DNA from 3 places in the Streptomyces sp. NPDC091412 genome. Region 2 is predicted to be linked to each of the others. Evidence: riboswitches for the same ligand, from Rfam matches in the RefSeq annotation. Region 2 holds a riboswitch; each other region holds the start of a gene.
The links. A riboswitch is a leader RNA that binds a small molecule or an ion and turns the genes downstream of it on or off. The one in region 2 is predicted to bind thiamine pyrophosphate.

Region 1: linked by a shared signal. The riboswitch ahead of thiO (glycine oxidase ThiO) and the one ahead of thiC (phosphomethylpyrimidine synthase ThiC) in region 2 are both predicted to bind thiamine pyrophosphate.
Region 3: linked by a shared signal. The riboswitch ahead of ACIQMV_RS33130 (thiamine ABC transporter substrate binding subunit) and the one ahead of thiC (phosphomethylpyrimidine synthase ThiC) in region 2 are both predicted to bind thiamine pyrophosphate.

Annotation. Positions count from the first base shown of each region.
Region 1 is NZ_JBIVTV010000001.1:700,064-710,127, forward strand. Features, by position in the region: gene thiE (thiamine phosphate synthase) at 1-458, opposite strand, end outside; gene ACIQMV_RS03165 (helix-turn-helix domain-containing protein) at 599-964, opposite strand; gene ACIQMV_RS03170 (NAD(P)/FAD-dependent oxidoreductase) at 1,031-2,260, opposite strand; gene ACIQMV_RS03175 (hypothetical protein) at 2,290-2,709, opposite strand; TPP riboswitch at 2,763-2,874, shown strand; gene thiO (glycine oxidase ThiO) at 2,872-4,038, shown strand; gene thiS (sulfur carrier protein ThiS) at 4,035-4,235, shown strand; gene ACIQMV_RS03190 (thiazole synthase) at 4,239-5,033, shown strand; gene pknB (Stk1 family PASTA domain-containing Ser/Thr kinase) at 5,143-7,095, shown strand; gene ACIQMV_RS03200 (deoxyribonuclease IV) at 7,144-8,034, shown strand; gene ACIQMV_RS03205 (sulfite oxidase-like oxidoreductase) at 8,077-8,733, opposite strand; gene bfr (bacterioferritin) at 8,888-9,406, shown strand; gene ACIQMV_RS03215 (bacterioferritin-associated ferredoxin) at 9,428-9,688, opposite strand; gene ACIQMV_RS03220 (class II 3-deoxy-7-phosphoheptulonate synthase) at 9,854-10,064, opposite strand, start outside.
Region 2 is NZ_JBIVTV010000006.1:186,037-196,100, forward strand. Features, by position in the region: gene ACIQMV_RS17905 (DUF5326 family protein) at 1-178, shown strand, start outside; gene ACIQMV_RS17910 (IclR family transcriptional regulator) at 378-1,277, shown strand; gene ACIQMV_RS17915 (SsgA family sporulation/cell division regulator) at 1,375-1,812, shown strand; gene ACIQMV_RS17920 (YibE/F family protein) at 1,914-3,500, opposite strand; TPP riboswitch at 3,572-3,749, shown strand; gene thiC (phosphomethylpyrimidine synthase ThiC) at 3,742-5,571, shown strand; gene ACIQMV_RS17930 (IS701 family transposase) at 5,782-7,065, shown strand; partial or broken gene ACIQMV_RS17935 (hypothetical protein) at 7,311-8,758, shown strand; gene ACIQMV_RS17940 (DUF4240 domain-containing protein) at 8,929-9,498, opposite strand; partial or broken gene ACIQMV_RS17945 (thiamine biosynthesis protein ThiC) at 9,609-9,755, shown strand; gene ACIQMV_RS17950 (hypothetical protein) at 10,053-10,064, opposite strand, start outside.
Region 3 is NZ_JBIVTV010000021.1:39,850-49,913, forward strand. Features, by position in the region: gene ACIQMV_RS33095 (murein hydrolase activator EnvC family protein) at 1-294, opposite strand, end outside; gene rpsB (30S ribosomal protein S2) at 928-1,833, shown strand; gene tsf (translation elongation factor Ts) at 1,992-2,828, shown strand; gene pyrH (UMP kinase) at 3,039-3,797, shown strand; gene frr (ribosome recycling factor) at 3,988-4,545, shown strand; gene ACIQMV_RS33120 (phosphatidate cytidylyltransferase) at 4,545-5,723, shown strand; gene rlmN (23S rRNA (adenine(2503)-C(2))-methyltransferase RlmN) at 6,059-7,165, shown strand; TPP riboswitch at 7,198-7,303, shown strand; gene ACIQMV_RS33130 (thiamine ABC transporter substrate binding subunit) at 7,385-8,461, shown strand; gene ACIQMV_RS33135 (ABC transporter permease) at 8,509-10,064, shown strand, end outside.

The sequences.
Region 1 (10,064 bases), on a different contig from region 2:
GGGCGGCCGGGCTTGGTGGGCGTGGGCCAGCAGGGTCCGGTGCAGAAGTAGTCCACGCCGGCCTGCACGGCCGCGGCGGCGGCCTCGTCCTCGGCGTGCGTGGACCGGCCGATCAGGACGCCGTCGCCGAGGATCGCGCGGGCGTCGGGCACGGGAAGGTCCCCCTGCCCCAGGTGCAGCACGTCGGCACGGGCCGCGTGGGCGACGTCCGCGCGGTCGTTGACCGCGAGCAGCTTCCCGTGCCGGGCACAGGCGTCGGCGAACACCTCCAGCCGGTCCAGCTCCTCCCCGGCCTCCATGCCCTTGTCCCGCAACTGCACGACGTCGACCCCCGCCGCCAGCACCGCGTCCAGGAACTCGGCCAGGTCCCCCTGCCGCCTCCGGGCGTCCGTGCACAGATACAGGCGCGCGTCACCGAGCCGGTCACGGGCGTCGGCTGCGGCAGCGGTCTCAGGCATACGCGGGTTCCCCCCGGCTCGTCGGTCGGGTGGTTCGTCCGACCACCCGAACGGACCCTACCCGCCGCGCCCACCGGGCCGACGAGGACACCGAGGCCCCGGCGGGGGGCCGGGGCCGGGTGCGCAGGCGGGTGGCCGGGTCAAACGGCGAGGGCCTGGGCGCGGCGCTTCACCTCTGTGCCGCGGTTCTCACTCAGGGCCTGGGCGGGGGTGCCCGGCAGGGTCGGGTCGGGGGTGAACAGCCATTCGATCATCTCTTCGACCGTGAAGCCGTCGTCCCTCAGGAGCGTCAGGGTGCCGGACAGGCCCTTGACGACCTTGTCGCCGTCGATGAAGGCGGCGGGGACGTGCAGCGCGCGGTTCTCACCCCGGCGTACGGCGATGAGCTGGCCCTCCTTGACCAACTGCCGCACACGTGTCACCTCGACGCCGAGTTGTTCGGCGATGTCGGGAAGGGTGAGCCAGGCAGGGACGAGAGCGTCGATCTTCGTGTCAATCTCGGTCACGGAAACAAGCGTGCCATCTGCCACTGACACTCGGAAGCCAGGCCCGTCCACTCGGGGCCGCGCGCCTCACGCCGTCGCCGCCTTCAGGGGCTTCGCCGGGTCCGCCAGCAGCCGCGGATCCATGGGCGTGCCGGACTCGATCAGCCGCCGTCCCTGCGCCAGATCCCGCGGTCGGCCGACGGCCAGCAGAGCGACGAGCCGGCCCTCGCGGAGCCAGCAGACCGTCCACGCCGGTCCGGTGCGATCGCCGCGCCAGACGACGGTGTCGGCCGACGCGTGGTGGCCGGCGTACTGCACGAAGCGCCCGAACTGCTCGGACCAGAAGTACGGGACCGGGTCGTAGACCACGGGGGTGAGGCCGACGATGTCGGCCGCGACCGTGCGCGGGCCCTGGAGCGCGTTGTCCCAGTGGTGGATCAGCAGGCGCTCGCCGTACCTGCCCGAGGGGAAGGAGGCGCAGTCGCCGACCGCGTACACGTCCGGCACGGACGTGCGCAGGTGGTCGTCGGCCAGCACGTCCCCGTGCCGGCCCAGCTCGATGCCGGAGCCGGCCAGCCAGCCGGTGGCGGGGCGCGCGCCGATGCCCACCACGACGGCGCCCGCGGGCAGCCGCGCCCCGTCGTCGAGCACCACCACGCCGGGTTCGACGCGCTCCACGCGCGCGTGGGTGCGCAGTTCGGCGCCGCTGTCGGCGTACCAGGCGGTCATCGGCTCGGCCACCTCCGCGGGCAGCGCCCCCGCGAGCGGCCGGTCCGCGGCCTCCACGACGGTCACGGCGCAGCCCGCCTCGCGCGCGGCGGTGGCGAACTCGGCGCCGATCCAGCCCGCGCCGACGACCACGATGTCGTGCTGCCCGGTGAGCACCGGCCGCAGCCGTTCGGCGTCGTCCAGGGTGCGCAGCAGGTGGACCCCGGGAACGCCCTCCGCGCCGGGCAGCCGGATCGGTTCGGCACCGGTGGCCAGGACGAGGACGTCGTACGGCACCGGACCCGCCGAGGTCTCCAGCACATGCGCGTCGGGCCGCACGGCCAGCGCCTCGCAGCCGAGCCGCAGTTCGAGGCCGAGCGCCTCGAAGTCGATGTCGAAGGCGGAACCCTCGGCCTTGCCCAGCAGGACGGCCTTGGACAGCGGCGGCCGGTCGTAGGGCTGGTGGGGTTCGGCGCCGATCAGTGTCACGGTGCCGGTGAAGCCCTGCTCGCGCAGGGCGACCGCGGTCTGCACCCCGGCCATGCCCGCGCCCGCGACGACCACGCGCCGCGGCCCTGATGTGCCCTGTTCCTGCGTCTGGTCGCTCACCTGATCACCATAAGTCAACTGACAAACCGTCAGTCAGGGGCGTGCGAGGTGACCTGCTCCACAACCTCTTCCACCACGCTCGTCCCACTGCCGGGCTGCGACTCCCAGCGCCAGGTCTCCTCCAACCGCATCCGCCCGTCGGGCAGTTCGACCACCGTCGACACGCAGTGCCCGGAGGAGGTGGTCCCGTCCTGCTTGAGCTGGACGTACCGGAAGTCGAGCCGGTCACTTTCCCTGGTACCCACCAGATGGCCGCGTACGACGTCGCCGCCCGCGTACTCGGCCCAGATCTCCCCGCTCCGCTCGTGATACGTGAAGCGGGTGCGCGTGCCCACCTGGCCCGGGGCCTGGTCGGCGACCGGGGCGAGAACGCGGCCGTCGAGCGAGGGAAAGGGCCGGGCGGAGCCACCCGCCCGAGAGTCGTGACGGGAGACGGGCGGGCGGGTCATGGCGAGAGGCTCCCTTACCAGGGCAATGCTCTGCGGGCTAGGGTGGCCACCGTACAAGCACTCGCGGGAGCCCGGACGCACCGGGCTGAGAGGGAGGCTGGCGGCCTCCGACCGTACGAACCTGATCCGGGTCATGCCGGCGAAGGGAGGGGCTGGACGCCCATGTCGTTGCCACGTACGTCAGACGTCCTCGTCGTGGGGGGCGGGATCATCGGGCTGGTGACGGCCTGGCGCTCGGCGCAGCGCGGGTTCACCACGGCCGTGGTGGACCCCGAGCCGGGCGGCGGGGCCGCACAGGTGGCCGCCGGGATGCTGGCCGCCGTCACCGAACTGCACTACGGCGAGCAGACCCTGCTCGGACTCAACCTGGCCTCCGCCCGCCGCTACCCCGACTTCGTGGCCGAGCTGACCGGGCTGACCGGCCACGACCTCGGCTACCGCCGCTGCGGCACCCTCGCCGTGGCGCTGGACGCCGACGACCGCGCCCACCTGCGGGAACTGCACGACCTTCAGCGCCGTTCGGGCCTGGACTCCGAGTGGCTGTCCGGGCGGGAGTGCCGCCGGCTCGAGCCGATGCTCGCGCCGGGCGTGCGCGGCGGGCTGCGGGTGGACGGCGACCACCAGATCGACCCGCGGCGGCTCGCCGGTGCCCTGGTCGCGGCCTGCGAGCGGGCGGGGGTGGTCTTCCACCGCGGCTGGGCCGAGCGGCTCACCGTCACCCGCGACCGCGCCACGGGTTGTGTGCTGCGCGACGGCACCGCGCATACCGCGGACCGGGTGGTGCTCGCGGCGGGCAGCCACAGCGGACGGCTCGGGGGCGTCCCGGACGACGTGCTGCCACCGGTGCGGCCGGTGAAGGGGCAGGTGCTGCGGCTGACGGTGCCGAAGCGGTACGCGCCCTTCCTGAGCCGTACCGTGCGCGCCGTGGTGCGCGGCAGCCAGGTCTACCTGGTGCCGCGGCTCAGCGGCGAGCTGGTCGTCGGGGCCACGAGCGAGGAGCTGGGCTGGGACACGACGGTGACGGCGGGCGGCGTGTACGAGCTGCTGCGCGACGCGCACGAGCTGGTACCCGGGATCACCGAGCTGCCGCTCACGGAGACCCGGGCGGGACTCCGGCCCGGCTCCCCGGACAACGCGCCGCTGCTCGGCCCGACCGGGCTTGACGGCCTGCTGCTGGCCACCGGGCACTACCGCAACGGCGTGCTGCTCACGCCGGTCACCGGTGACGCCATGGCGCACGTCCTGACCACCGGCGAGCTGCCGGACGAGGTCCGTCCCTTCTCCCCCGGGCGTTTCCACGCCAGGGCACTCACGGAGCAGCCCGTATGAACATCTCCGTCAACGGCGAGCCCCGCCGGGTCACGCCCGGCACGTCCCTCGACACCGTCGTGCGGACCCTGAGCGCGGCGCCCTCCGGGGTGGCCGCCGCCCTCAACGAGACCGTCGTCCCGCGCGCGCGGTGGTCGTCCACGGCCGTGACCGAGGGCGACCGCGTCGAAGTGCTGACCGCCGTCCAGGGAGGCTGAGCCATGGCCGACGATCCCTTCGTCCTCGGTGGTACGTCCTTCACCTCCCGGCTGATCATGGGCACCGGCGGCGCGCCCAGCCCGGAGGTGCTGGAGCGGGCGCTCACGGCCTCCGGCACCGAGCTGACCACGGTCGCCATGCGGCGGGTGGACCCCTCGGCGCACGGCTCCGTGCTGTCGGTGCTGGAGTCGCTCGGGATCCGGGTGCTGCCCAACACCGCGGGCTGCTTCACCGCGGGTGAGGCGGTGCTCACCGCCCGGCTGGCGCGGGAGGCGCTGGGCACGGACCTCGTCAAGCTGGAGGTCGTCGCCGACGAGCGCACGCTGCTGCCGGACCCGATCGAGCTGCTGGACGCGGCGGAGACGCTGGTCGACGACGGGTTCACGGTGCTGCCGTACACGAACGACGATCCGGTGCTGGCGCGGAAGCTGGAGGACGTGGGCTGCGCCGCGGTCATGCCCCTGGGCTCGCCCATCGGGTCCGGGCTCGGCATCCGCAACCCGCACAACTTCCAGCTGATCGTGGAGCACGCGCGCGTGCCGGTGATCCTGGACGCCGGGGCCGGTACGGCCTCGGACGTGGCGCTGGCCATGGAGCTGGGGTGTGCCGGGGTGATGCTCGCCTCGGCGGTGACGCGGGCGCAGGAGCCGGTGATGATGGCCGCGGCGATGCGGTCCGCCGTGGAGGCGGGGCGGCTGGCCCGGCTGGCCGGGCGGATCCCCAAGCGGCACTTCGCTCAGGCGTCGTCCCCGGCCGAGGGCCTGGCCGGACTGGATCCGGAGCGGCCGGCCTTCTAGGCCCACCTCCTCCCACCGGCGCGTGGGCCGCGTCACAGGTCGGCTTCAGTCCCGCCGCGAGAGCGTCCGCGATCGGTGCGTGTCCGTGGCGGCTCGTAGACTCGCCTGCGTGGATACGACCCTTCAGGACCCTCTCGTCGGGCAGGTGCTCGACGGCCGTTATCGCGTCGACGCGCGGATCGCCGTCGGCGGGATGGCCACGGTCTACCGGGCCCTGGACACCCGCCTGGACCGGGTCCTCGCGCTCAAGGTGATGCACCCCGCGCTCGCGGCCGACGGCTCGTTCGTGGAGCGGTTCATCCGGGAGGCCAAGTCGGTCGCGCGGCTGGCCCACCCGAACGTCGTGCAGGTCTTCGACCAGGGCACGGACGGGTCGTACGTGTACCTCGCCATGGAGTACGTGGCCGGCTGCACCCTGCGCGACGTGCTGCGCGAGCGCGGGGCGCTCCAGCCGCGCGCGGCGCTGGACATCCTGGAGCCGGTGCTCGCCGCGCTGGGGGCCGCGCACCGGGCCGGGTTCGTGCACCGCGACATGAAGCCGGAGAACGTCCTGATAGGCGACGACGGCCGGGTCAAGGTCGCCGACTTCGGGTTGGTGCGGTCCGTGGACACGGTGACGAACACCACCGGTGCCGTCCTCGGCACCGTCTCCTACCTGGCGCCGGAGCAGATCGAGCGCGGCACCGCCGACCCCCGGGTCGATGTGTACGCGTGCGGGGTCGTGCTGTACGAGATGCTGACCGGCGGCAAGCCCCACCAGGGGGAGTCCCCCGCCCAGGTGCTGTACCAGCACCTCCACGAGGACGTGCCGGCCCCGTCGGCCGCCGTGCCGGGACTCGCCTTCGAGCTGGACGAACTGGTCGCGGAGGCCACCGCGCGCACCCCGGACATCCGGCCGCACGACGCGGTCGCGCTGCTCGCGCGGGTCCGCGAGGCGCGGTCCGCGCTCGGCCAGGACCAGCTGGACGCACTGCCGCCGCAGGCCCTCACCGCGGAGCACGACAACGCGGAGGACCGTACGAGCGTCATCCCGCGCGCGCTGACGACGCGGATCGGCGGCGGGGACGGCGGGACCGGTGGGGACGGCGCGCGGTCCGAGGCCGCCCTCAACCGCACCAGCCGTCTTCAGGCTCCCCCGCCCCCGCAGCCGCCGGCCGGCGCGGCACGTCCCGGGCGGCCCCGGCGCACACTGCTCACGGTGGTCGTCGCCGTCCTGCTGGTCCTCGGGGCCGGCGGGGGCGTGTGGTACATCAACTCCGGACAGTTCACGAAGGTCCCGCCGCTGCTGGCGAAGACCGAGGCGCAGGCCAGGGAGCGGCTCAAGGAGGCCGGTCTCGGCGTCGACCGCGTCGAGCACGCCTACAGCGACACGGTCGGGCGCGGCACGGTCATCAGCACCGACCCGCAGGCGGGCGCGCGGATCCGCAGCCACGACTCGGTGACGCTCACGGTCTCCGACGGGCCCGAGACCGTGCGGGTGCCCGACCTGAAGGGCCACCGGCTGGGCGAGGCCCGGAGCCTGCTGAAGAAGGAGGGCCTGGAGCCGGGCATGGTGAGCCGGGAGTTCAGCGACGACGTCCCCCACGACGCCGTGATCGGCACGGACCCCGAGGCGGGCACCGAGCGGCGGGCCGGCTCGGCGATCGCGCTCACCGTCAGCAAGGGCCGCGCGGTGGACGTGCCGGACGTCACCGGCGACGACCTGGACAAGGCGCGGTCCGAGCTTCAGGACGCCGGCCTGAAGGTGCGGATCTCCGCGGAGCAGGTCAACTCCGATTACGACAAGGGCCGGGTCGCCCGGCAGAGCCCGGAGGGCGACAGCCAGGCCGCCCAGGGCGACACGGTCACACTGACGCTGTCCAAGGGTCCGGAGATGGTCGAGGTGCCGGACGTGACCGGCAACAGCGTCGGCGACGCGAAGAACACCCTCCAGAAGGCCGGCTTCCAGGTGCAGGAGGACCGCGGGCTGCTCGGACTGTTCGGCGACACCGTCAAGAAGCAGTCGGTGAAGGGCGGAGACCGGGCACCGAAGGGCTCGACGATAACGATCACCATCCGGTGACGGCCGCCCGGCGGCCACCGGCCGCCGGGCACGTGACACCCTGAACGGGTGAGCAGTCAGCGGTCCCGCCCTCTCCCCGGCCCCTCCCGCAACCCGATCGGCGGCCATGTGCCCGTCGCCGGCGGGCTGCACTCCGTGGGCCTGTCCTACGCCCGTGACCTCGGGGCCGAGACCGTGCAGGTCTTCGTCGCCAATCCGCGCGGCTGGGCCACGCCCGCGGGCAACCCGCGGCAGGACGAGCAGTTCCGCGCGGCCTGCGCGGAGCAGTCGGTTCCGGCGTACGTCCACGCCCCGTACCTGATCAACTTCGGCTCGCACACCGAGGCGACCGTGGAGCGGTCGGTGGAGTCGTTGCGGCACTCGCTGCGGCGCGGCCGGGAGATCGGCGCGCTGGGCGTCGTCGTGCACACCGGGAGCGCGACCGGCGGCCGGGACCGGTCCGTCGCACTGAAGCAGGTGCGGGAGCACATGCTTCCGCTGCTCGACGAGCTCACCCACGACGACGACCCGTATCTGCTCCTGGAGTCCACCGCCGGCCAGGGTGCCTCGCTGTGCTCGCGCACCTGGGACTTCGGGCCGTACTTCGAGGCGCTGGACGCCCACCCGAGGCTGGGCGTGTGCCTGGACACCTGCCACATATTCGCGGCCGGGCACGACCTGACCGGCCCGGACGGCATGCACCGGACGCTGGACCTGCTGGTGGAGACGGTCGGCGAGGGCCGGCTGCGGCTGATCCACGCCAACGACTCCAAGGACGTGGCCGGCGCGCACAAGGACCGGCACGAGAACATCGGCGCCGGCCACATCGGCGAGGACCCCTTCCGCGCCCTGATGACCCACCCCGCCACCCAGGGCGTCCCGCTGATCATCGAGACCCCGGGCGGCAAGGAGGGACACACGGCGGACGTGGAGCGCCTGAAGCGGCTCAGGGACGGATGACGGAGGGGTGACCCGTCACCGGGACGGCCGCCGGGGCCGGCGTCAGAGTTCCGGCCCGTCTCCCGGTTCCTCCTGGTAGGAGTAGCGCTGTTCCTTCCAGGGGTCGCCGAGGTTGTGGTAGCCGCGTTCCTCCCAGAAGCCGCGGCGGTCGGCGGTCATGTACTCCACGCCACGGACCCACTTGGGGCCCTTCCAGGCGTACAGGTGGGGGACGATCAGGCGGAGCGGGAAGCCGTGCTCGGCGGTGAGCAGTTCGCCGTCCTTGTGGGTGGCGAAGAGGGTGCGCTCCGAGGTGAAGTCGGACAGGCGCAGGTTGGAGCTGAACCCGTACTCCGCCCACACCATCACATGGGTGACGTTCGCCGCGGGCGGGGCGATGTCCAGGACGGTGCGCGCGGGGATGCCGCCCCACTCGGCGCCGACCATGCTGTACTTCGTGACGCAGTGCAGGTCGGCCACCACGGTGGTGTACGGAAGGGCCGTGAACTCCTCGTGGGTCCAGCAGTGCTTCTCGCCGTCGGCGGTGGCGCCGAAGACCCGGAAGTCCCAGCGCTCGGACCGGAACTTGGGCACCGGCCCGTAGTGCGTGACCGGCCAGCCGCGCTGGAGCCGCTGTCCCGGCGGAAGTTCCGGCTGCGCCGCCCCCGTCGGCACTGCTCCAGACGCGTCCCCTGACGCGCGTTCCACCGGCTGACCCATGACTCCATCCTGACAGACCGGAGAGGGTGCACATGACCAGCCGGGGGGCGATTCGGACAACTCGCACTAAGTATGCACTTACTGGACGGCCGTGTGTGCCGGTGCAATCATGCGCGAGATCGGCCCAGAGACGTCCGGAAGGAGCCCCGCCGCCATGCAAGGCGACCCCGAGGTGATCGAACTGCTCAACGAGCAGCTGACCGCCGAGCTCACCGCGATCAACCAGTACTTCCTGCACTCCAAGATCCAGGACCACAAGGGCTGGACGAAGCTCGCCAAGTACACCCGCGACGAGTCGTTCGACGAGATGCGGCACGCGGAGCTCCTGACCGACCGGATCCTGCTGCTGGACGGCCTGCCGAACTATCAGCGCCTCTTCCACGTCCAGGTCGGGCAGACGGTGGCCGAGATGTTCCGGGCCGACCGGCAGATCGAGGTCGAGGCCATCGACCGGCTGCGCCGGGGCGTGGACCTGATGCGCGACAAGAACGACATCACGTCGGCGAACATCTTCGAGGCGATCCTCGCCGACGAGGAGCACCACATCGACTACCTGGACACCCAGCTGGAGCTGGTCGACAAGCTGGGTGAGGCGCTCTACCTCTCGACCGTGGTCGAGCAGAGCCAGCCGGACCCGTCGGGCCCCGGAACGCACGGCTTCTCCAGCCCCTGAGGCGGCCAGTGGCCTGGACACCTAGGCGGCGTCGCCCAGCTCCTTCGGGCTCGCGCCGGAAGCCCCGCCCGTGAGCGGCGCGAGCGCCGGGCCGCCCTGGTCGATCAGCTCGCGCCGCGGGCAGGTGCCGCGGCCGAGCAGCGCCTGGATGCGGCGTACGCACCCGCCGCAGTCCGTGCCCGCCTTGCAGGCGGAGGCGATCTTGCGGGGCGTGCAGGCGCCGTTGTCCGCGTGCTGCTTGACCTGCTGCTCGGTGACACCGAAGCAACTGCACACGTACACGCGGTTCACCTCCCGCCGGGATCGGTTCCATGGTGCCGTCCCGACTTCTCGGTGAGGCAAACCTAACCTTACTCACCGCACGAATGCCCGAAAAGGGGATGGGGCGCGGATCCCATGTGATCCGCGCCCCACTTCACGTTCACGCTCCCGCGAGGGGCGCGCGCCTCACTGGTCCCGGTACATCTCCGCGACCAGGAACGCCAGGTCCAGGGACTGGCTGCGGTTCAGACGCGGGTCGCAGGCCGTCTCGTAGCGCTGGTGCAGGTCGTCGACGAAGATCTCGTCCCCGCCGCCGACGCACTCGGTGACATCGTCGCCGGTCAGCTCCACATGGATGCCGCCGGGGTGCGTGCCGAGCCCCTTGTGCACCTCGAAG
Region 2 (10,064 bases):
GAAGTGGATCGCGGTGCCCGTCATCGCTCTGGTCGTCTTCGGCGGCGTGATAGCGAGCGTGATCGGCTTCGTGGTCTGGCTGCTGTTCAAGGTGCTGATCTTCGTCGCGCTGGTCGGCGGGCTGATCTACATCGTGCGGAAGTTCATGGCGGGGTCGTCCTCACGCAGCGACTGGTGAGTGCCAGGGGGTACCGGTGAACCGGTAACGGGAGTCGCCGGTTCCCTCGCGGGAGGGAAGTTTCCCGGACAAGCCGTCCGTGTGCGGTGACAGGCGGATAAGGTCCGGAGATCGACGCGGGGGCCGGCCCCCGCGGGCGGCGTACACCCCCATTCGTGTTCCCCGCACGGCTGCCCCCTCGCGCTACGGGAGTGACCCCTTGGCCACGGTTGACACCGCACCCGCAGAACGGCACGCGCCGCCCGCACCCCGGGGGCCGTCCCGCTCGACGGCCCTCCCGGCGCAGCCGCGTTCGTCGGCCCCGTTGGAACGGCCCAGGGCCACGGTCCCGGAGCAGCCGAGGCCCCAGCAGCCCCCGACCCTCATCGGATCCGTGCAGCGTGCGATGCGCCTGCTGGAGACCGTCGCGCGGCACGAGCACGGAGCGCCCGCCAAGCAGCTCGCCCGTGAGACGGGTCTGGCCCTGCCCACCGCCTACCACCTGCTGCGCACCCTCGTTCACGAGGGCTATCTGCGCCGCGACCGGGGTCTGTTCTTCCTGGGTGAGGCCGCTGAGCGGCTGAGTAGCAGCGGAGCGGCGCAGAAACGTCGCACCACGATCGTCGAGGCGCTCGCCCAGTGGCGGGATGCCATCGGTGCGCCGCTGTACTACGCGATGTACCGCGAGGGCGAGATCGAGCTCATGTGCGTCTCCGCCACCGCGGCCATTCCGGCGGTCGAGGAATGGGCCGGCTTCCGCGAGACCGGGCACGCGCACGCGATCGGCCAGTGCCTGCTGTCCCAGCTGGACGACAGGGGCCGCCGCGATCACCTCGACCGCTACCCCGTGCAGTCCCTCACTCCGTACACGGTCCGTGACGAGCACACGGTGCTGCGGCGCCTGGAACGGGCCCGGCCGATGGAGCCGGTGACCGAGCGGCAGGAGTACGCGCTGGGGGCGGTGTGCGCGGCGATTCCCATCACGGTGGGCACCACGGCGGCCGCGATGGCCCTCTCCCTGCCGGCCCATCAGGCGGACCGGCTGCTGCCCGCCGCACGCCGGCTGCAACACGAGGTGGGACGGCGTCTGGGCACCCTGGCGCTCTCTATCAGTATCTGAAAACTCACTCCTTGTGATCTGATGTGTACGTTCAGCAAGATGCACCATTGTTACGGGATGGATTCCCGGCCAGTCGACGGCAAACAACGGGGTAGCGATGCGCGAGTCCGTACAGGCAGAGGTCATGATGAGCTTTCTCGTGTCCGAGGAGCTCTCCTTCCGCATCCCGGTGGAGTTGCGGTACGAGACCTGTGATCCCTATGCCGTGCGGCTGACCTTCCATCTGCCGGGAGACGCCCCGGTGACCTGGGCGTTCGGGCGAGAGCTGCTGATCGACGGGGTGGGGACGCCGTGCGGGGACGGTGACGTGCGCATCTCACCGGCCGGCCGCGACTCGCTGAGCGAGGTCCTGATCCGGCTTCAGGTCGGCGGGGACCGGGCGCTGTTCCGCTCCTCGACGGCCCCGCTGGTGGCGTTCCTGGACCGTACGGACAAGCTGGTGCCCCTGGGGCAGGAGGGTGCGCTGGCCGACTTCGACGCCCACCTCGACGAAGCCCTGGACCGCATCCTGGCGGAGGAACAGAGCGCAGGCTGAGGGGTACGGCAGCGGACGCGGCGGTGGTGTAACGCTTCGCCACGGCCTCAGGGGGTGCAGGAACGCTTCGTCGGCCGCCCAAGGAGCCTCCGCGTACGCAGTCAGCGCCTGCGGCGCCTGCCCCTTCCACCGCGCGCCGGAGCGGGCAGCGTGGCCTGTGCCGCGGCCTGCGTCCGTCCCGTGCGGTCGGCCGAGACCACGAGTGCCGCCAGCGCCGTGGTGACCGGAACGGAGGCGACCAGACCGATCGAGCCCACCAGCGTGCGCACGATCTCCTCCGCGACGAGCTCACTGGTGGCGACGGTCGTCACGCTGCTCTGCGCGATGGAGAACAGCAGCAGCAGCGGGAGCGCGGCACCCGCGTACGCGAGGACGAGGGTGTTGACGACGGAGGCGATGTGGTCGCGTCCGATACGGATGCCCGCGCGGTACAGCCCGCGCCAGCCCATCGCGGGGTTGGCCTCGTGCAGCTCCCAGACCGCCGAGGTCTGTGTCACCGTCACATCGTCCAGGACGCCGAGCGAGCCGATGATGACACCGGCGAGCAACAGGCCGCTCATGTCTATCGACGGATACAGGCCGTGGATCAGACCGGTGCTGTCGTCGGTGTTGCCGGTCAGCGCGGCCCAGCCGATGAACAGCGAGCCCAGGAAGCCGATCAGCATCAGCGAGATCAGCGTGCCGAGCACCGCGACCGAGGTACGGGCGGACAGGCCGTGACACATGTACAGCGCGATCAGCATGATGGCGCTGGCCCCCACCACCGCCACGACCAGCGGGTTCGAGCCCTGCAGGATCGCGGGCAGGACGAAGAGGTTCAGCACCAGGAAGCTGATGGCCAGCGCGACCAGCGCCATCACGCCCCGCATCCGCCCGACGACCACGACGGCGAGTGCGAAGAGACCGGCCAGCAGCGCCATCGGAAAGCGCCGGTTGACGTCGGTGACCGAATACTGCAAGTCCTTGGGTGCCGAGGGCTCGTAGGCGACCACGACCTTCTCGCCCTGGTGCAGCTGCCGGGACTGGTCGGGCTGCACGATCTCGGTGAAGGTACGGCCCTTGTCCTTGCCGCCGTCCACCCGGATCGTGGCCTTCTTACAGTTCCCGGACTGCTGCTGCTGTGCGGAGGAACCCTCGGCGGTGGACGTGTCGCCGGTCGGTGTGTCACCGGAGACGTTCACCGACTGGCAGCTGACCTGGAGCACCTCGACGACGGTGGCCTGCTGCGTCTGCCGGTCGAAGCCCACACCGGTGCGCTCGTGCGACGGGGCGCCGCCGGGCCACAGCACCGCGAGTCCGGCCGCCACCAGTGCGGCGAACGGGATGAGAATCGCCGCGATCACCTTGCGGAGGTGCTTCGACACGGGTGCGGCTGGTCCGTGGCTGTGGCTGTGGCCGTGCCCGCCACCGCTTCCCGGGCCGTGCCCGGTGCCGCTCCCCGGGCTGTGACCGGTACTGCTCCCCGGGCCGTGCCCGGTGCCGCTCCCCGGGCTGTGACCGGTACTGCTCCCCGGGCCGTGCCCGGTGCCGCTCCCCGGGCTGTGACCGGTACTGCTCCCCGGGCCGTGCCCGCCACCCGTCGCGGGGCCGTGTCCGTGGTCCGTGGCGGTGGCTTCCTGGCCGTGCCGGACGTCCTGTCCGCGTCGGGGTTCGGGCGGCGGATGGGGGAACTGCTCTGTCGTGGTCACCGCCCGATCATCGCAAGAACGGCACAGGCCCACTGTTCACCGCGCCACAAATGACGTTAGCGTGGAGGCACCTTTGCACACGCGGGAGCTCGGAGCACCGGGCTGAGAGGGCGCTGACCTCCGTCTTTGCGATGTTTCACGTGGAACGTGCGATGTTTCACAGGAAACGCCGGCAGGCGGAATCCGCTGCGTCGACCGCCGAACCTGTTACCGGGTAATGCCGGCGTAGGGAGTAGGTCTCATGACCAACAAGGACGTACGCACGCCTGCCTCCGATCAGATCTCCAGCGACGCGGAGCGGACCGCTTCCGACGCTGCCGACGGGGAGGCCGGGAAGTCCATCGGCTGGCACAAGGGCTACGTGGAGGGCTCACGCCCCGATCTGCGAGTGCCGGTCCGTCAGGTGCACCTCACCAACGAGCAGTCCGTCACGCTGTACGACACCTCCGGCCCGTACACCGATCCACTCGTCGGTACCGATGTCCGCAGGGGCCTGCCGCCGTTGCGCGAGAACTGGATCGTGGCCCGCGGCGACACCGAGGAGTACGCGGGCCGTCCCGTCCGTCCCGAGGACGACGGGATCAAGCACACCTCGCCACGCGGCGGTCTGCGCAACCTCGACGCGGTGTTCCCGGGGCGGCCGCGCCAGCCGCGCCGCGGCCGCGACGGAGGAGCGGTGACGCAGCTCGCCTACGCGCGCCGCGGGGAGATCACGCCGGAGATGGAGTTCGTGGCCATCCGGGAGAACGTTGCTCCCGAGACCGTCCGCGAGGAGATCGCGGCGGGCCGCGCGGTGCTGCCGGCCAACGTCAACCACCCGGAGATCGAGCCGATGATCATCGGCAAGCGGTTCCTGGTGAAGGTCAACGCCAATATCGGAAACTCCGCGGTGTCCTCCTCCATCGAGGAGGAGGTGGAGAAGATGACCTGGGCGACCCGCTGGGGCGCCGACACGGTCATGGACCTCTCCACCGGCCGCAACATCCACACCACCCGTGAGTGGGTGCTGCGCAACTCCCCCGTCCCCATCGGCACGGTCCCGCTCTACCAGGCTCTGGAGAAGGTGGACGGCAAGGCCGAGGAGCTGACCTGGGAGATCTACAAGGACACCGTCATCGAGCAGGCCGAGCAGGGCGTGGACTACATGACCGTCCACGCCGGTGTACGCCTCGCCTACGTGCCGCTGACCGCCAACCGAAAGACCGGCATCGTCTCGCGCGGCGGCTCGATCATGGCCGCCTGGTGCCTGGCGCACCACAAGGAGTCGTTCCTCTACGAGAACTTCGAGGAGCTCTGCGAGATCCTCGCGGCCTACGACGTCACGTATTCGTTGGGCGACGGACTCCGGCCCGGCTCGATCGCGGACGCCAACGACGAGGCACAGTTCGCGGAACTGCGCACGCTCGGGGAACTCGGCCGGATCGCCAGGCGTTTGGACGTACAGACCATGATCGAGGGCCCGGGCCATGTCCCGATGCACAAGATCAAGGAGAACATCGACCTCCAGCAGGAGATCTGCGATGAGGCTCCGTTCTATACGCTCGGCCCGCTGACGACGGACGTCGCCCCGGCGTACGACCACATCACCTCCGGCATCGGCGCCGCGATGATCGCCTGGTGGGGCACGGCCATGCTCTGCTACGTCACGCCCAAGGAGCACCTGGGGCTGCCCAACCGTGACGACGTCAAGACCGGTGTCATCACCTACAAGATCGCCGCCCACGCGGCCGACCTCGCCAAGGGGCACCCGGGCGCGCAGGAGTGGGACGACGCACTGTCCGACGCCCGCTTCGAGTTCCGGTGGGAGGACCAGTTCAACCTCTCCCTCGACCCGGACACGGCACGGGAGTTCCACGACGAGACCCTCCCGGCGGAACCCGCCAAGACGGCCCACTTCTGCTCGATGTGCGGCCCGAAGTTCTGCTCGATGAAGATTAGCCAAAGCATCACAGAGCGGTTCGGCGGTGCGGCTGAAGGGACGTCTCAGGAGGAGATCGCGGAGGGGATGCTCCAGAAGTCGAAGGAGTTCGCTGCGAGCGGGAACAGGGTGTACCTGCCGCTGGCGGAGTGACCTGTATCTCCACGGAACGGCCCGCGCCTTGTGAGCAGTCGCGGGCCGTCCGTTCCGCTCCAGCTAGTACTCCAGTCTGACTTCGCGATCTTGTCGCGGACCCGGCTGGGTACGGGTACGGCCACCGCGTGATCATCGGGGGTTGTGTGGACTCCTGAAGATCGTGCGGTGGCCGCAGGCCATAACGTAGACCCTGCCCGCTGGCGGGCGATGTTCGACCAGGTCATGGCCCGGATCGCGGGCAGATTCAGGCGAGTTGAGCCCCGGGCCGCAGCCCGCGCTTACCTGCTCGGGCTGCTGTCCAGCGCCGAACGGAAGAACTGCTGGCAGCTGGCCGAACAGGCGGGCCATACGCAGCCTGGGCCGCTGCAACGCCTGCTGCGCTACGCCCGCTGGGGCGCCGATGCCGTCCGCGACGACCTGCGTGCCTACGCCGCCGAACACCTCGGCTCCGACGGCAGCGTTCTCGTTGTCGACGAGACCGGCTTCCTGAAGAAGGGCCGGTCCTCGGCAGGAGTGCAGAGGCAGTACACCGGCACCGCGGGACGCATCGAGAACGCCCAGGTCGGCGTGTTCCTCGCCCTGGCCACCAGCCGGGGACGGGCCCTGATCGATCGACGGCTCTACCTCCCGGAACACTCCTGGTCCAATGATCCCGAACGCCGCACCGCGGCCGGGATACCCGAGACCGTGCAGTTCGCCACCAAGCCCCGTCTGGCCTCGGAGATGATCGCCGCCGCGCTGGAAGCCGGGATCACCGCCTCCTGGGTAACCGGCGACAAAGCCTACGGCCAGGACCCCCAGCTCCGCGCCGCCCTCGAGCCACGCGGCATCGGCTACGTGATGGCCGTTGCCTGCTCGACACGGGTGAGGATCAACCACGGCCGCACTCCCGCTCGCGCCGATACTGTCGCCGGCCGCCTGCCCGCCATGGCCTGGCACCGTCAGAGCGCAGGAAACGGAGCGAAAGGCCCGCGGTACTACGACTGGGCCTGGATCCACATCGACACCGACAGCCACCGGCACCTGCTCATCCGACGCAACCGGTCCACCGGCGAACTCGCCTTCTACCTGTGCTGGTCACCCACCGAAATGCCCCTGTCCGAACTGGTCCGCGTCGCTGGCATCCGCTGGAGCATCGAGGAATGCTTCCAGGCCGCCAAGAGCCAGGTCGGACTCGACCACTACCAGGTCAGACACTGGACCTCATGGCACCGGCACATCACCCTCGCGATGCTCGCCCTGGCCTTTCTGACCGCCCTCGCCGCCGACGCGGCACCCCAGCGGCCCGCCGACGCGCACCACCTCGCCCGCAGCCGCGATCCGATCACGCTGACCGTCCCGGAGATCCGCCACCTACTTGCCGCCGTCTTCAACCCACCAGCCGTGACCGCGGCCAGCCTGCTGCACTGGTCCAACTGGCGCAGACGCCACCAGGCAACAGCCCGACGCAGCCACTACCGACGACGGACCGCCAACGAACCCGCTGGATAGATCGCAAAACCGCAGTGGAATACCAGGACGTTTCGTTCAGCTTCTGGACGGCGACCATCGTGCTCGTGAGGCCGGTTCAAGATCCACTCGGCTGCGCGCGGGCGCTAGGGTGCATAGGGTTCGTGGTCAGTGAGTGATACCTGACAACCCGCCCTCTTCAACGGCCGTTCCGGAAGCCCTCCTTCATGTCGATTGACCGCAAGTTACGTTTGCCGCCTCGCTACCCGGCAGTCGGAACAACTTTCATGGCAGAAACTGCCCTGCGTCGCACTGTTCTCGTCTGGTTGCTTCCGATGCTGTGGACTGTTGCCCTTGGCCTGTGGGGGCTTTCGCGGCAGGACAGCGTATGGCGGGACGAGGCCGCGACCTGGCAGGTAGCCCAGCGCTCCACGGCTGAGATCTGGCACATGCTGGGGAACGTCGACGTCGTGCATGGGTGTTACTACCTGTTGATGCACGCGCTGTTTGAGTGCTTTGGGCCCAGCACCACAACTCTGCGGCTGCCCTCGGTGCTGGCCACGGGGATCGCGGCGGCTTGCGTGGCAGTCATCGGCCACAGGCTGGCCGGCGTGTGGGCGGGCTTAGCGGGAGGGATGGCGTTCGGGCTGCTGCCGGCTGTGCAGTTCTACCTCCAAGAGGGTCGGCCCTATGCACTGGTCGCAGCCGGAGCCGGGATCTCCACATTGCTCCTCACGACCGCGCTCCAAAGGCGTGTTCGTACGCTGCACTGGGCTGCATACAGCAGCACCGTCCTGCTGATGGGGCTGCTGAACTGGCTCTCGCTCGTGATCCTCCCGGCACACCTGGCAACTCTGCTGTGGACCCGAGCCGGGCGCGAGATCTGGACACGCTGGACGACGGCCTCCGCGGCCGCCACCGCCTGTGTGCTGCCGTTGATCCTCTTCAGCCGGGGCCAGTCCGCACAGGTGTCATGGATACCGCCGATGTCCTGGCACATGTTGATCGGACCCGCGGTCCTGCTGGCAATCGGTGGCGTCGGCGCCCTACTGGACCGGCCCCGAGCAGGCCGACCGTCGGCAGCAGCCGTCGGGTTACCGCTGCTGGCGGTGCCGCAGATCGACCTCATCGCTCTTTCCCTGATCCAGCCGTTGTTCTTGGACCGCTACATCCTCTACAGCATGCTGGGTCTGGCACTGCTGATCGGCACCACCATTGGCTCGGCGATACAGGCAGCCAGGCCCCGGCTCCCGAGAGCGTCGAAGTGGATTCTCCCCGCAGTGGTCGTCGCAGCGATGGTGGCACTGTTGCCGCAGTCACTGGTCAAGCGGTCCCCGGCAAGCAGGGTGGACGACGTCCTGGCGATAGCGTCGAACGTCCGGCGGATGAGAACGACCGGAAGTGCGGTGCTCTTCATCCCGTCGGCACGTCGGGACACCAAGTCCGTCTCGCCAAGTGCCTTTTCCGGGCTGCGAGACATCGCTCTCGTAGAGAGCCCAGAGAAGTCCGGGACCCTGAAGGGTGTGGAGGCAAGCCCGGATCACATACGTGCCGCGATGCTTGCCCAGCAACGGATACTGCTGGTGACGGACGCAACGCAGGTGGCGAAACCGGTGACGGCCGAGCGGGACAAGATCAAGACCGCCGTGCTGAAGAAGCACTTCACACCAGTGGCTGACGAGCAAATCCGGGCCGACGGGTGACGGTGTATCAGCGGCTTGCGACAGCTCACTGACCGGCGAAGGAAGACCACCCTCGAGCTCGTAACCGGACGCGGCTGCGCGGACCCGCCACTCCGGCGACCTCCAGGTGCCCAATGATCCGCACCGAGATCCAGCAGCCCGCACACAGCCCGTAAGACACCCAGACGTTCCTTACGCGAGATCACAAAACCAGACTGGAGTACTAGTCGCCGGCTTCCAGGTAGAGCCTTGCCAGACGGGGCAATCGCCGATGCATCTCATCCGCGTCGTCGAAGTCGAAGTCTTCCCCCATGTCCGCTGCGTCACTGTCCTGCTCGTGAGCTGACCGGTACTCGGCCCAGGCATCGTAGAAGGCGTCCGGGTTTCCTGTGAGGCGTGCAAAAGCGCCACTGGCCGCGTAGTTCACGTCCTCGTAAAACACCGCCTCGTCGCGGTGGGTGCTCGCGGCTTCGATGACAGTGGGGTGTTCGGCGAGGCTGTCCGGATCCAGAACTGCGCGCTCGTACCAGTCCCGCCCCAGTGCGATCACTCCCGCTCGGAAGTCCATGAAACTGTCGTCGGAGCAGCCGCCGCCTATGAGGTACGCGGCCGCCCATACGTTCCACCGGTACAGAGCATCGTGTACCTCATCGAACCGTTCGGCATACTCCAGGATCTCCTGCGGCGGGCAGCCGGCGAGGAGGTCCACCAGCGCCTCGTCGAAGAGCACTCCGGAGACGGCGGCCGAAGAGCGCGCGGATTCGATGATGCTCCAGAAACGATCAATGTTCATGGTGCTGCACTGTGCCATCCCGGTATGACAGCGGGCCGATGCTCGGCGCAGCTTCACCGTCCTCACGGAGCCGACGGTCTGCAGTTCTCCTTACGCGTGGGGCCTACTCCGGACTGAAGCCGTCCTCGATGAAGATCTCGCAGGACATCCGTCGTGAACACGGCGCCAGCCGGGCCGAGATCGCCGAGGGGATGGCGCAGAAGTCGAAGGAGTTCGCGCAGGCGGGTAACCGGGTGTACCTGCCGATCGCCGACTGATGCATGGCGGGCGGTGCTCTTGGCGAGCAGGCAAGGGCACCGCTCCCTTTGCCGCTGTTCGGTCGGCCCAACGGCGTGGTGGCTGGGGCGCTCGAGCACCGGAAATCTCGTGTGTGTCGTAGTCGTGGTCGACTGTCTGCCTGAACTACGGCTGCTCTGAATGGCCTGCGTGGGCTCGCCGTGTGCGGGCGTCCCCGGCGCCCCGGCCCGGCAGGTGCGGGACGGGGTGGCGGGGCGCGCGCCGGGCCCTGGGGGCGAGGGTGCGGTCCTGGCCGGGGTGAGGGCGCGGGGCGCTGGTTACTCCGGTTG
Region 3 (10,064 bases), on a different contig from region 2:
GACCTCGCCCGCCGCCACCTTGTCGCCCTGCTTCACCGACGCCCTCACCGGCTCGTACGTCGTCCGCAGCGGTGGGTCACCGGTGCCCGTCAACTCGACCGACACCACGCCTCTGCCGGCCACCGGGCCCGCGAAGAACACCCGCCCCGCCGCCACCGACCGAACCGGCGCGCCCGGCGACGCGTCCAGGTCCACGCCCCGGTGCCCGGGCCCGTAGACCGTCGCCGGAGGATCCCAGCCGCGCAGCACCCCGGGGCGCACCCCCACCGGCCACACCCGGCCCACGGCCGGCACCGGTGGATCCCCTTCCCCGGAGCCGGAGCCGGAGCCGGAGCCGGAGCCGGAGCCGGAGCCGGAGCCGGAGCCGGGATCAGTGCCAGGGCCAGGGTCAGGGCCAGGGCCAGGGCCAGGGCCAGGGTCAGGGTCAGGGCCGGGACCGGGACCGGGGTCAGGACCGGGACCGGGGCCGGGACCGGCCGGCGCGGCGGGGCCGTCGTCCGCCCGGACCACCCACGCCGCCGAGCCCATCAGCACCGCCGCGGCCACGAGCGCCACCAGCGCCACCAGCGCCAAAGAGGCCGCCATCGCCGCCGCCCACCCGGGCAGCAGCCCTCGCCGGGGGCCGACGGCCCATCGCGTCGCACGCATCTCAACCATGCGCCCACCGTCCCGCACCCCCACCGACGACGGCCGAACCTGTGGACAACTCACCGATTGTGGACAGGGGCGTCACTCGGCGCCCCGCGGGTCCCGTACACTTCTGGTGGCGACCCGGGTCACCGGGTCGACTTCGCACGCCCCGACACCCGGACCGGAGACGGCCGGTGTCAGCGCCCCTCGGTCCCTCGTGGCACGGCGCAACAGGGCGTCAGGCGCGGAAGCCGTCCGGCATCCGCGGCACAACCGAGAAACTCAAGGAGTACGGCCATGGCCGTCGTCACGATGCGGGAGCTGCTGGAGAGCGGCGTCCACTTCGGTCACCAGACCCGCCGTTGGAACCCGAAGATGAAGCGCTTCATCTTCACCGAGCGCAACGGCATCTACATCATCGACCTGCTCCAGTCGCTGTCGTACATCGACCGCGCCTACGAGTTCGTCAAGGAGACCGTCGCCCACGGCGGCACGGTCATGTTCGTCGGCACGAAGAAGCAGGCGCAGGAGGCCATCGCCGAGCAGGCCACCCGCGTCGGCATGCCCTACGTCAACCAGCGCTGGCTGGGCGGCATGCTCACCAACTTCTCGACCGTCTACAAGCGCCTGCAGCGCCTGAAGGAGCTCGAGCAGATCGACTTCGAGGACGTCGCGTCCTCCGGTCTGACCAAGAAGGAGCTCCTGGTCCTCTCCCGCGAGAAGGCCAAGCTGGAGAAGACCCTCGGCGGTATCCGCGAGATGCAGAAGGTGCCCAGCGCCGTCTGGATCGTGGACACCAAGAAGGAGCACATCGCGGTCGGCGAGGCCCGCAAGCTCAACATCCCGGTCGTCGCCATCCTCGACACCAACTGCGACCCCGACGAGGTCGACTACAAGATCCCGGGCAACGACGACGCGATCCGCTCCGTCACCCTGCTCACCCGCGTGATCGCCGACGCGGTCGCCGAGGGCCTCATCGCCCGCTCCGGTGTCGCCACCGAGGGCAAGGGCGAGAAGGCCGCGGGCGAGCCGCTCGCCGAGTGGGAGCGCGACCTGCTCGAGGGCGAAAAGAAGGCCGAGGAGGCCCCGGCCGCGGAGGCTCCCGCCGCCGAGGCGCCTGCTGCTGAGGCGCCTGCTGCTGAGGCTCCGGCCGCTGAGGCGCCGGCTGCCGAGACTCCGGCTGCCGAGGGCGAGCAGGCCTGACCCGTCAGCGCCAGCGTTGACGGCGGGAGCGGAGACATGAAGTCCGCTCCCGCCGTTCACCCGTAGGTCAGCACAGAGTCGGGCATCTGCATCTACATGTAGATCGCAGACCGTGCAGATCTTCGATCCTCCAGACTTCGAGAAAGATTCACAGACTCATGGCGAACTACACCGCCGCTGACGTCAAGAAGCTCCGCGAGCTCACCGGCGCCGGCATGATGGACTGCAAGAAGGCGCTGGACGAGGCCGAGGGCAACGTCGAGAAGGCCGTCGAGGCGCTCCGTATCAAGGGCCAGAAGGGCGTCGCCAAGCGTGAGGGCCGCTCCGCCGAGAACGGCGCCGTGGTCTCGATCATCGCCGACGACAACTCCTCCGGTGTCCTCGTCGAGCTGAAGTGCGAGACGGACTTCGTCGCCAAGGGTGAGAAGTTCCAGGCCGTCGCCCGCGCGCTCGCCGAACACGTCGCCAAGACCTCCCCGGCCGACCTCGAGGCCCTGCTCGCCTCCGAGATCGAGGCCGGCAAGACCGTCCAGGCGTTCGTGGACGAGGCCAACGCCAACCTCGGCGAGAAGATCGTCCTGGACCGCTTCGCGCAGTTCTCCGACGGCTTCGTGACCGCGTACATGCACCGCACGATGCCCGACCTGCCCCCGCAGATCGGTGTCCTCGTCGAGCTCGACAAGCCGAACGCCGAGGTCGCCAAGGGCGTCGCCCAGCACATCGCCGCCTTCGCGCCGAAGTACCTCGCCAAGGAGGACGTGCCGGCCGACATCGTCGAGTCCGAGCGTCGTGTCGCCGAGGAGACCACCCGCGCCGAGGGCAAGCCCGAGGCCGCGATCGCCAAGATCGTCGAGGGTCGTCTGAACGGCTTCTTCAAGGACGCGACGCTGCTCGGCCAGCCCTACGCCCTGGACAACAAGAAGTCGGTCCAGAAGGTCCTGGACGAGGCCGGTGTCACCCTGAAGCGCTTCACGCGCATCAAGGTCGGCATCTGAGTCCCAAGGTCCGTACCGCGACGGACCCCCGACCCCGATAGGGTCGACAGCAGTCGTCCACGTCGCTCGCGTGTGCAGCCACGTACACGCGTGTGACGGACGGCAGCAGATCTGACGAGGAGGCCATTGCCGCTGCATGGGATGCGAAACACGCCCCACCGGCAATGGCCTTCTTCGCATGTGCACCACGTATAACAAAGGCGGGATCTCATGACCACCAAGGCCCAGAAGAGCGACGACGGCAAAGTACCCGGCCGGTTTCTGCTGAAGCTGTCCGGAGAGGCCTTCTCCGGCGGCGGGGGCCTGGGCGTCGACCCGGACGTGGTGCACGCCATCGCCCGTGAGATCGCGGCCGTCGTGCGCGACGGCGCGCAGATCGCGGTCGTGATCGGCGGCGGCAACTTCTTCCGCGGTGCCGAACTCCAGCAGCGCGGCATGGACCGCGCCCGCTCGGACTACATGGGCATGCTCGGCACCGTCATGAACTGCCTCGCCCTGCAGGACTTCCTGGAGAAGGAAGGCATCGACAGCCGGGTCCAGACCGCCATCACCATGGGCCAGGTCGCCGAGCCGTACATCCCGCTGCGCGCCGTGCGCCACCTGGAGAAGGGCCGCGTGGTCATCTTCGGCGCAGGCATGGGCATGCCGTACTTCTCCACCGACACCACCGCCGCCCAGCGCGCCCTGGAGATCGACGCCGAGGCGCTGCTCATGGGGAAGAACGGCGTGGACGGGGTTTACGACTCCGACCCGAAGGCCAACCCGGACGCCGTGAAGTTCGACTCCCTCGGCTACGGGGAGGTCATCACGCGGGACCTGAAGGTCGCCGACGCGACGGCGATCACGCTGTGCCGTGACAACAAGCTCGCGATAGTCGTCTTCGAGCTCCTGAAGGAGGGCAATATCGCCCGCGCCGTCAAGGGTGAGAAGATCGGCACGCTTGTGGGTGACCAGGGCAGCCGGGACTGACCGGCGGCCCCCGCACCGCGGGAAGCCGGAAAGGAACCTGTCCGGGCGAAGGACGGGACGGACCCTGGCCGGGGGATGGACAATGTCCTGCCGGTCGGGAACCGTGCAGGAAGAAGACGCGACGAAGCCGGCCGCCGGTCCCGACAGGGAAACCGCGGCCGGGCCTACTCAAGACACGCAGGAGCAAGTGGTGATCGAAGAGACCCTCCTCGAGGCCGAGGAGAAGATGGAGAAGGCCGTCGTGGTCGCCAAGGAGGACTTCGCCGCGATCCGCACCGGCCGTGCGCACCCGGCGATGTTCAACAAGATCGTGGCCGATTACTACGGCGCGCCGACGCCGATCAACCAGCTGGCTTCGTTCTCCGTGCCGGAGCCGCGCATGGCCGTCGTGACCCCGTTCGACAAGACCGCGCTGCGCAACATCGAGCAGGCGATCCGCGACTCCGACCTGGGCGTCAACCCGAGCAACGACGGCAACATCATCCGCGTGGTGTTCCCCGAGCTCACCGAGGAGCGCCGCCGCGAGTACATCAAGGTCGCCAAGGGCAAGGGCGAGGACGCCAAGGTGTCCATCCGCTCCGTGCGCCGCAAGGCCAAGGACGCCATCGACAAGCTGATCAAGGACGGCGAGGTCGGCGAGGACGAGGGCCGTCGTGCGGAGAAGGAGCTCGACGACACCACCGCGAAGTACGTGGCGCAGGTGGACGAGCTGCTGAAGCACAAGGAAGCGGAGCTGCTCGAAGTCTGATGAACGACACTTCCTGGGGAGCGCCGCGGCAAGCCGGGTACTGGGGGCCCGCGGACGGGTCACCCGCCCATCAGGGACCCGTCCCGGGGACCGCCCCGCCGGGTCCCGCGTACGATGCGCATGACGCCCAGCGGACCCGCCCCATGCCCGTCGTGCCCGCTCACGGCGGAAACCAGGATGACGATCGGGGTGCCGCCCAGCCGGGTGGCACCCCGTACCGCGACGACACGCCTCAGCCGCCGCACCAAGCGTCGCGGCAGTGGCCCCTCGACACGCCGCAGACACCGTCCTTCCACGGAACGGCGTCGCAGAATCCGGAGCCCATGCCCGACGCCCCGCAGCCGGCGCCCGCGCCGCAGAAGAAGAGCGCGGGTCGCGACCTGGGCGCCGCCATAGGCGTCGGCCTCGGGCTCGGCGCGGTGATCGTCGTGTCGCTGTTCGTCGTCAAGGCCGTGTTCGTGGGTGTCATCGCGATCGCGGTCGTGGTCGGCCTGTGGGAGCTCACCAGCCGGCTCGACGAGCGCAAGGGCATCAAGGCGCCGCTCGTGCCGCTGGCGGTCGGCGGTGCGGCCATGGTGGTCGCCGGGTACGTCCGGGGTGCCGAGGGCGCCTGGGTGGCGATGGCGCTGACCGCGCTCGCGGTCCTGGTCTGGCGGATGACGGAACCGCCGGAGGGCTACCTGAAGGACGTCACGGCCGGCGTCTTCGCGGCGTTCTACGTGCCGTTCCTGGCCACGTTCGTCGCGATGATGCTGACCGCCGACGACGGCCCGCGCCGCGTGCTGACCTTCCTCGTGCTCACGGTCGTCAGCGACACGGGCGCGTACGCCGTCGGCTGGCGCTTCGGGCGGCACAAGCTCGCCCCGCGCATCAGCCCGGGCAAGACCCGCGAGGGTCTGTTGGGCGCGGTGGCCTTCGCGATGGTGGCCGGCGCGCTGTGCATGCAGTTCCTGATCGACGACGGCGCCTGGTGGCAGGGCCTGCTGCTCGGCCTCGCGGTCGCCGCCACCGCCACCCTCGGCGACCTCGGCGAGTCCATGATCAAGCGGGACCTGGGCATCAAGGACATGGGCACCCTGCTCCCGGGCCACGGGGGCATCATGGACCGCCTCGACTCCCTGCTGCCCACCGCGCCGGTGGTCTGGCTCCTGTTGGTCCTCTTCGTCGGCTCCGCCTGAGCCCACGACCACCGAGCCCCCACCCCGCCGGGTGGGGGCTCGACGCCGTTACCGCGTGGACCACCTGCCGGGCCCGACGTTAAAGTCCCCTCCATGGGGCAGGCTCGGTTGGGGGATGACGGCACGTATCACGGTGATCTGCGGTGCCGATGGTGCGAAGCCCTCCTCAAACAGGACGGACGGCGCAAGCCACGGCTGTACTGCGGTGCCTCGCATCGCACGAAGACGTACGCTGCCTGGGTCGGCGCACTGATCGCCGGCCTCTTCTGACCCCGGCCCCCGGCTGTCCACAGCCGACCGGGCCACCCGAGTGGATCTGCGACACTGGTACCACCATGCCCAAGCCCGGAGAACTCACTTTCGTCGCCCCGCGCGGTGCCAAGAAGCCGCCGCGGCACCTTGCCGACCTGTCGCCCGCCGAGCGCAAGGAGGCCGTCGCCGCGATCGGCGAGAAGCCGTTCCGTGCCAAGCAGCTCTCGCAGCACTACTTCGCGCGGTACGCGCACGACCCGGAGCAGTGGACCGACATCCCCGCCGGATCCCGCGCCAAGCTCCAGGAGGCGCTGCTTCCCGAACTGATGACGGTCGTACGGCATCTGTCGACCGACGAGGGGACCACCCGCAAGACGCTGTGGCGCCTGTTCGACGGCACGCTCGTGGAGTCGGTGCTCATGCGCTACCCGGACCGGGTGACCATGTGCATCAGCTCGCAGGCGGGCTGCGGCATGAACTGCCCGTTCTGCGCCACCGGACAGGCCGGGCTCGACCGGAACCTGTCGACCGCCGAGATCGTGCACCAGATCGTGGACGGGATGCGCGCCCTGCGGGACGGAGAGGTCCCCGGTGGTCCCGCGCGCCTGTCGAACATCGTCTTCATGGGCATGGGCGAGCCGCTCGCCAACTACAACCGCGTCGTCGGCGCCATCCGCGCCCTGACCGACCCCGAGCCGGACGGGCTCGGCCTGTCCCAGCGCGGGATCACCGTCTCGACGGTGGGTCTGGTCCCGGCCATCCACCGGTTCTCCGACGAGGGCTTCAAGTGCCGCCTCGCCATCTCCCTGCACGCACCGGACGACGAGCTGCGCGACACGCTCGTCCCGGTCAACACGCGGTGGAAGGTGCGGGAGGTGCTCGACGCCGGATTCGAGTACACCGCCAGGTCCGGGCGCCGGCTGTCCATCGAGTACGCGCTGATCCGGGACATCAACGACCAGGCGTGGCGCGGCGACCGGCTCGGCCGGCTGCTCAAGGGCAGGCCGGTGCACGTCAACCTCATCCCGCTGAACCCGACGCCCGGCTCCCAGTGGACCGCGTCCCGCCCCGAGGACGAGAAGGCGTTCGTCGAGGCGATCGCCGCCCACGGTGTGCCGGTGACCATCCGGGACACCCGCGGTCAGGAGATCGACGGCGCCTGCGGTCAGCTGGCTGCCACCGAAAGGTAGCCGGACGGTAGGCTGATACCGCACACATCTTCATATTCCGACAGGGGAGCGCCACAGCGCTGAGAGTGCGGCACCGGCCGCAGACCCTCTGAACCTCGCCCAGGTCATTCTGGGTAGGAAGTTCGGTCATCACTCAAGCTGTTGTGCCCTGCCCGGGTGTCCCTCGCGGATCCCGGGCAGGGCCGCGTCTCTTCCTGGCCAACCCCCAGGAGGACTTCAGTGCACACCAAGACGTTCGCCGCCGTGGCGGTCGGGCTCGGCCTGGTCACGCTGTCGGCGTGCGGTTCGTCGCCGGGCGGGAAGAGTTCGGCCGGATCCAGAACGGTGACCCTGGTCAGCCACAACTCGTGGGCCGCGTCCAAGAGCGTCATCGCGGACTTCGAGAAGAGCTCCGGCTACAAGGTCAAGGTCCTCGAGGACGGCGACGCCGGCCAGGCCGTCAACAAGGCCATCCTCACCAAGGGCAACCCGCAGGGCGACGTCTTCTTCGGCGTCGACAACACGCTGCTGTCCCGCGCCCTGGACAACGGGCTGTTCCAGTCGTACGAGCCGAAGGGTTCGGACCTGATCCTGCCGCAGTACCGCGTCGACGAGGCGAAGCACCGGGTCACGCCCATCGACACCGGCGACATCTGCGTCAACTACGACAAGAAGTACTTCGCCGACCACAAGCTGACCCCGCCCGCCTCGTTCGACGACCTGGTCGAGCCGGAGTACAAGAACCTCCTCGTCACCGAGAACGCCGCCACCTCCTCGCCCGGCCTCGGCTTCCTGCTCGGCACCGCCGCCCAGTACGGGGACAAGGGCTGGCAGGACTACTGGAAGAAGCTCAAGGCCAACGGCGTCAAGGTCGTCGACGGCTGGGAGCAGGCCTACAACCAGGAGTTCTCCGGCTCGGCCGGCGGCAGGAAGGCCAAGGGCGACCGTCCCCTCGTCGTCTCCTACGCCTCCTCGCCGCCCGCCGAGGTCATCTACGCCGACCCGCGGCCGAAGACCGCGCCGACCGGCGTCGTGCAGGGCACCTGCTTCCGCCAGGTCGAGTACGCGGGACTGCTCGCCAACGCCGGGAACACCGAAGGGGGCAAGGCCCTCCTGGACTTCCTGATCACCAAGAAGTTCCAGGACGACATGCCGCTGAACATGTTCGTCTACCCGGTGCGCGAAGGCGCCCAGGTGCCCCCGGAGTTCGCGAAGTACGGCCCCCAGGCCAAGGACCCCGGGACCATGGCCCCCGCCAAGATCGCCGCCAACCGTGACCAGTGGGTCAAGTCGTGGACCTCGCTCGTCCTCAGGTAGGCCGCGGACGCGGCCGCCGTACGGGGAACGCGGCGCGGCTCGGTCTCATGGCCGTGCCCGTCGCGTTCTTCGCGGCGTTCTTCGCCTATCCCGTGGCCGCGATCGTCCGGCGCGGTCTGGAGGCCGACGGGGCCTGGCGGTTGGGGCGGATCGCCGATGTGCTCGGGCAGTCCGACATCCGGCACGTGCTGTGGTTCACCACCTGGCAGGCGCTCGCCTCCACCGCGCTCACCCTGCTCGTGGCCCTGCCCGGCGCCTATGTCTTCGCGCGCCTCGACTTCCCCGGCCGGCAGGTCCTGCGGGCCGTCGTCACCGTGCCGTTCGTGCTGCCCACGGTCGTGGTCGGCACCGCGTTCCTCGCGCTGGTCGGGCGCGGCGGCCTGCTCGACGAACTGTGGGGCGTACGGCTGGACACCACGGTCTGGGCGATCCTGCTCGCCCACGTCTTCTTCAACTACGCCGTCGTGGTACGGACCGTGGGCGGCCTGTGGGCGGGGCTCGACCCGCGCCAGGAGGAGGCGGCCCGGATGCTCGGCGCCTCGCCGCTCGCCGCCTGGCGCAAGGTCACCCTGCCCGCGCTCGCGCCTGCGGTCGCCGCCGCCGCACTCATGGTCTTCCTGTTCACGTTCACCTCCTTCGGTGTGGTGCAGATCCTCGGCGGCCCGACCTTCTCCACCCTTGAGGTGGAGATCTACCGGCAGACGTCCGAGATCTTCGACCTGGCCACCGCCGCGGTCCTGACGATCCTCCAGTTCGCCGCGGTGGGCGCGATCCTCGCGGTGCACGCCTGGACCGTGCGGCGCCGGGAGACCGCGCTGAAGCTGGTCGACGCCTCGCTGACCGCCCGCCGGCCGCGCGGCGCCGGGCAGTGGACGCTGCTGGCCGGGGTCCTCGCCACCGTCGCCGTCCTCCTCGTGCTGCCGCTCGCCGTGCTGGTGCAGCGGTCGCTCACCGCGCCCGGGTTCGGCTACTACCGGGCGCTGACGAACGCGGACGGCGGCACCTTCCTGGTCGCGCCGATCGATGCCGTCGGTACCTCCCTGAGCTATGCCGCCGCGGCGACAGCCATCGCCGTGGTGATCGGCGCTCTCGCCGCCGCGGCCCTCACCCGCCGTGACGCGGGCCGACTCGTACGCGGTTTCGACGCGCTCCTGATGCTGCCGCTCGGGGTCTCCGCGGTGACCGTCGGCTTCGGCTTCCTGATCGCCCTGGACCGCCCGCCGCTTGACCTCAGGCAGTCCTGGATCCTGGTCCCGCTCGCGCAGGCCCTGGTCGGCGTGCCCTTCGTCGTACGGACCATGCTGCCCGTGCTGCGCGCGGTGGACGCACGGCTGCGGGAGGCGGCGGCCGTGCTCGGGGCCTCGCCGTGGCGGGTGTGGCGGGAGGTCGACCTGCCCCTGGTACGGCGGGCGCTGCTCATCGCCGCCGGGTTCGCCTTCGCGGTGTCACTGGGGGAGTTCGGGGCGACCGTGTTCATCGCACGGCCCGACAACCCGACGCTGCCGGTCGCCGTGGCCCGGCTGATCGGCCGGCCCGGGGACCTCAACTACGGCCAGGCGATGGCCCTGTCGACGATTCTGATGGTGGTGTGCGCGGTGGCGCT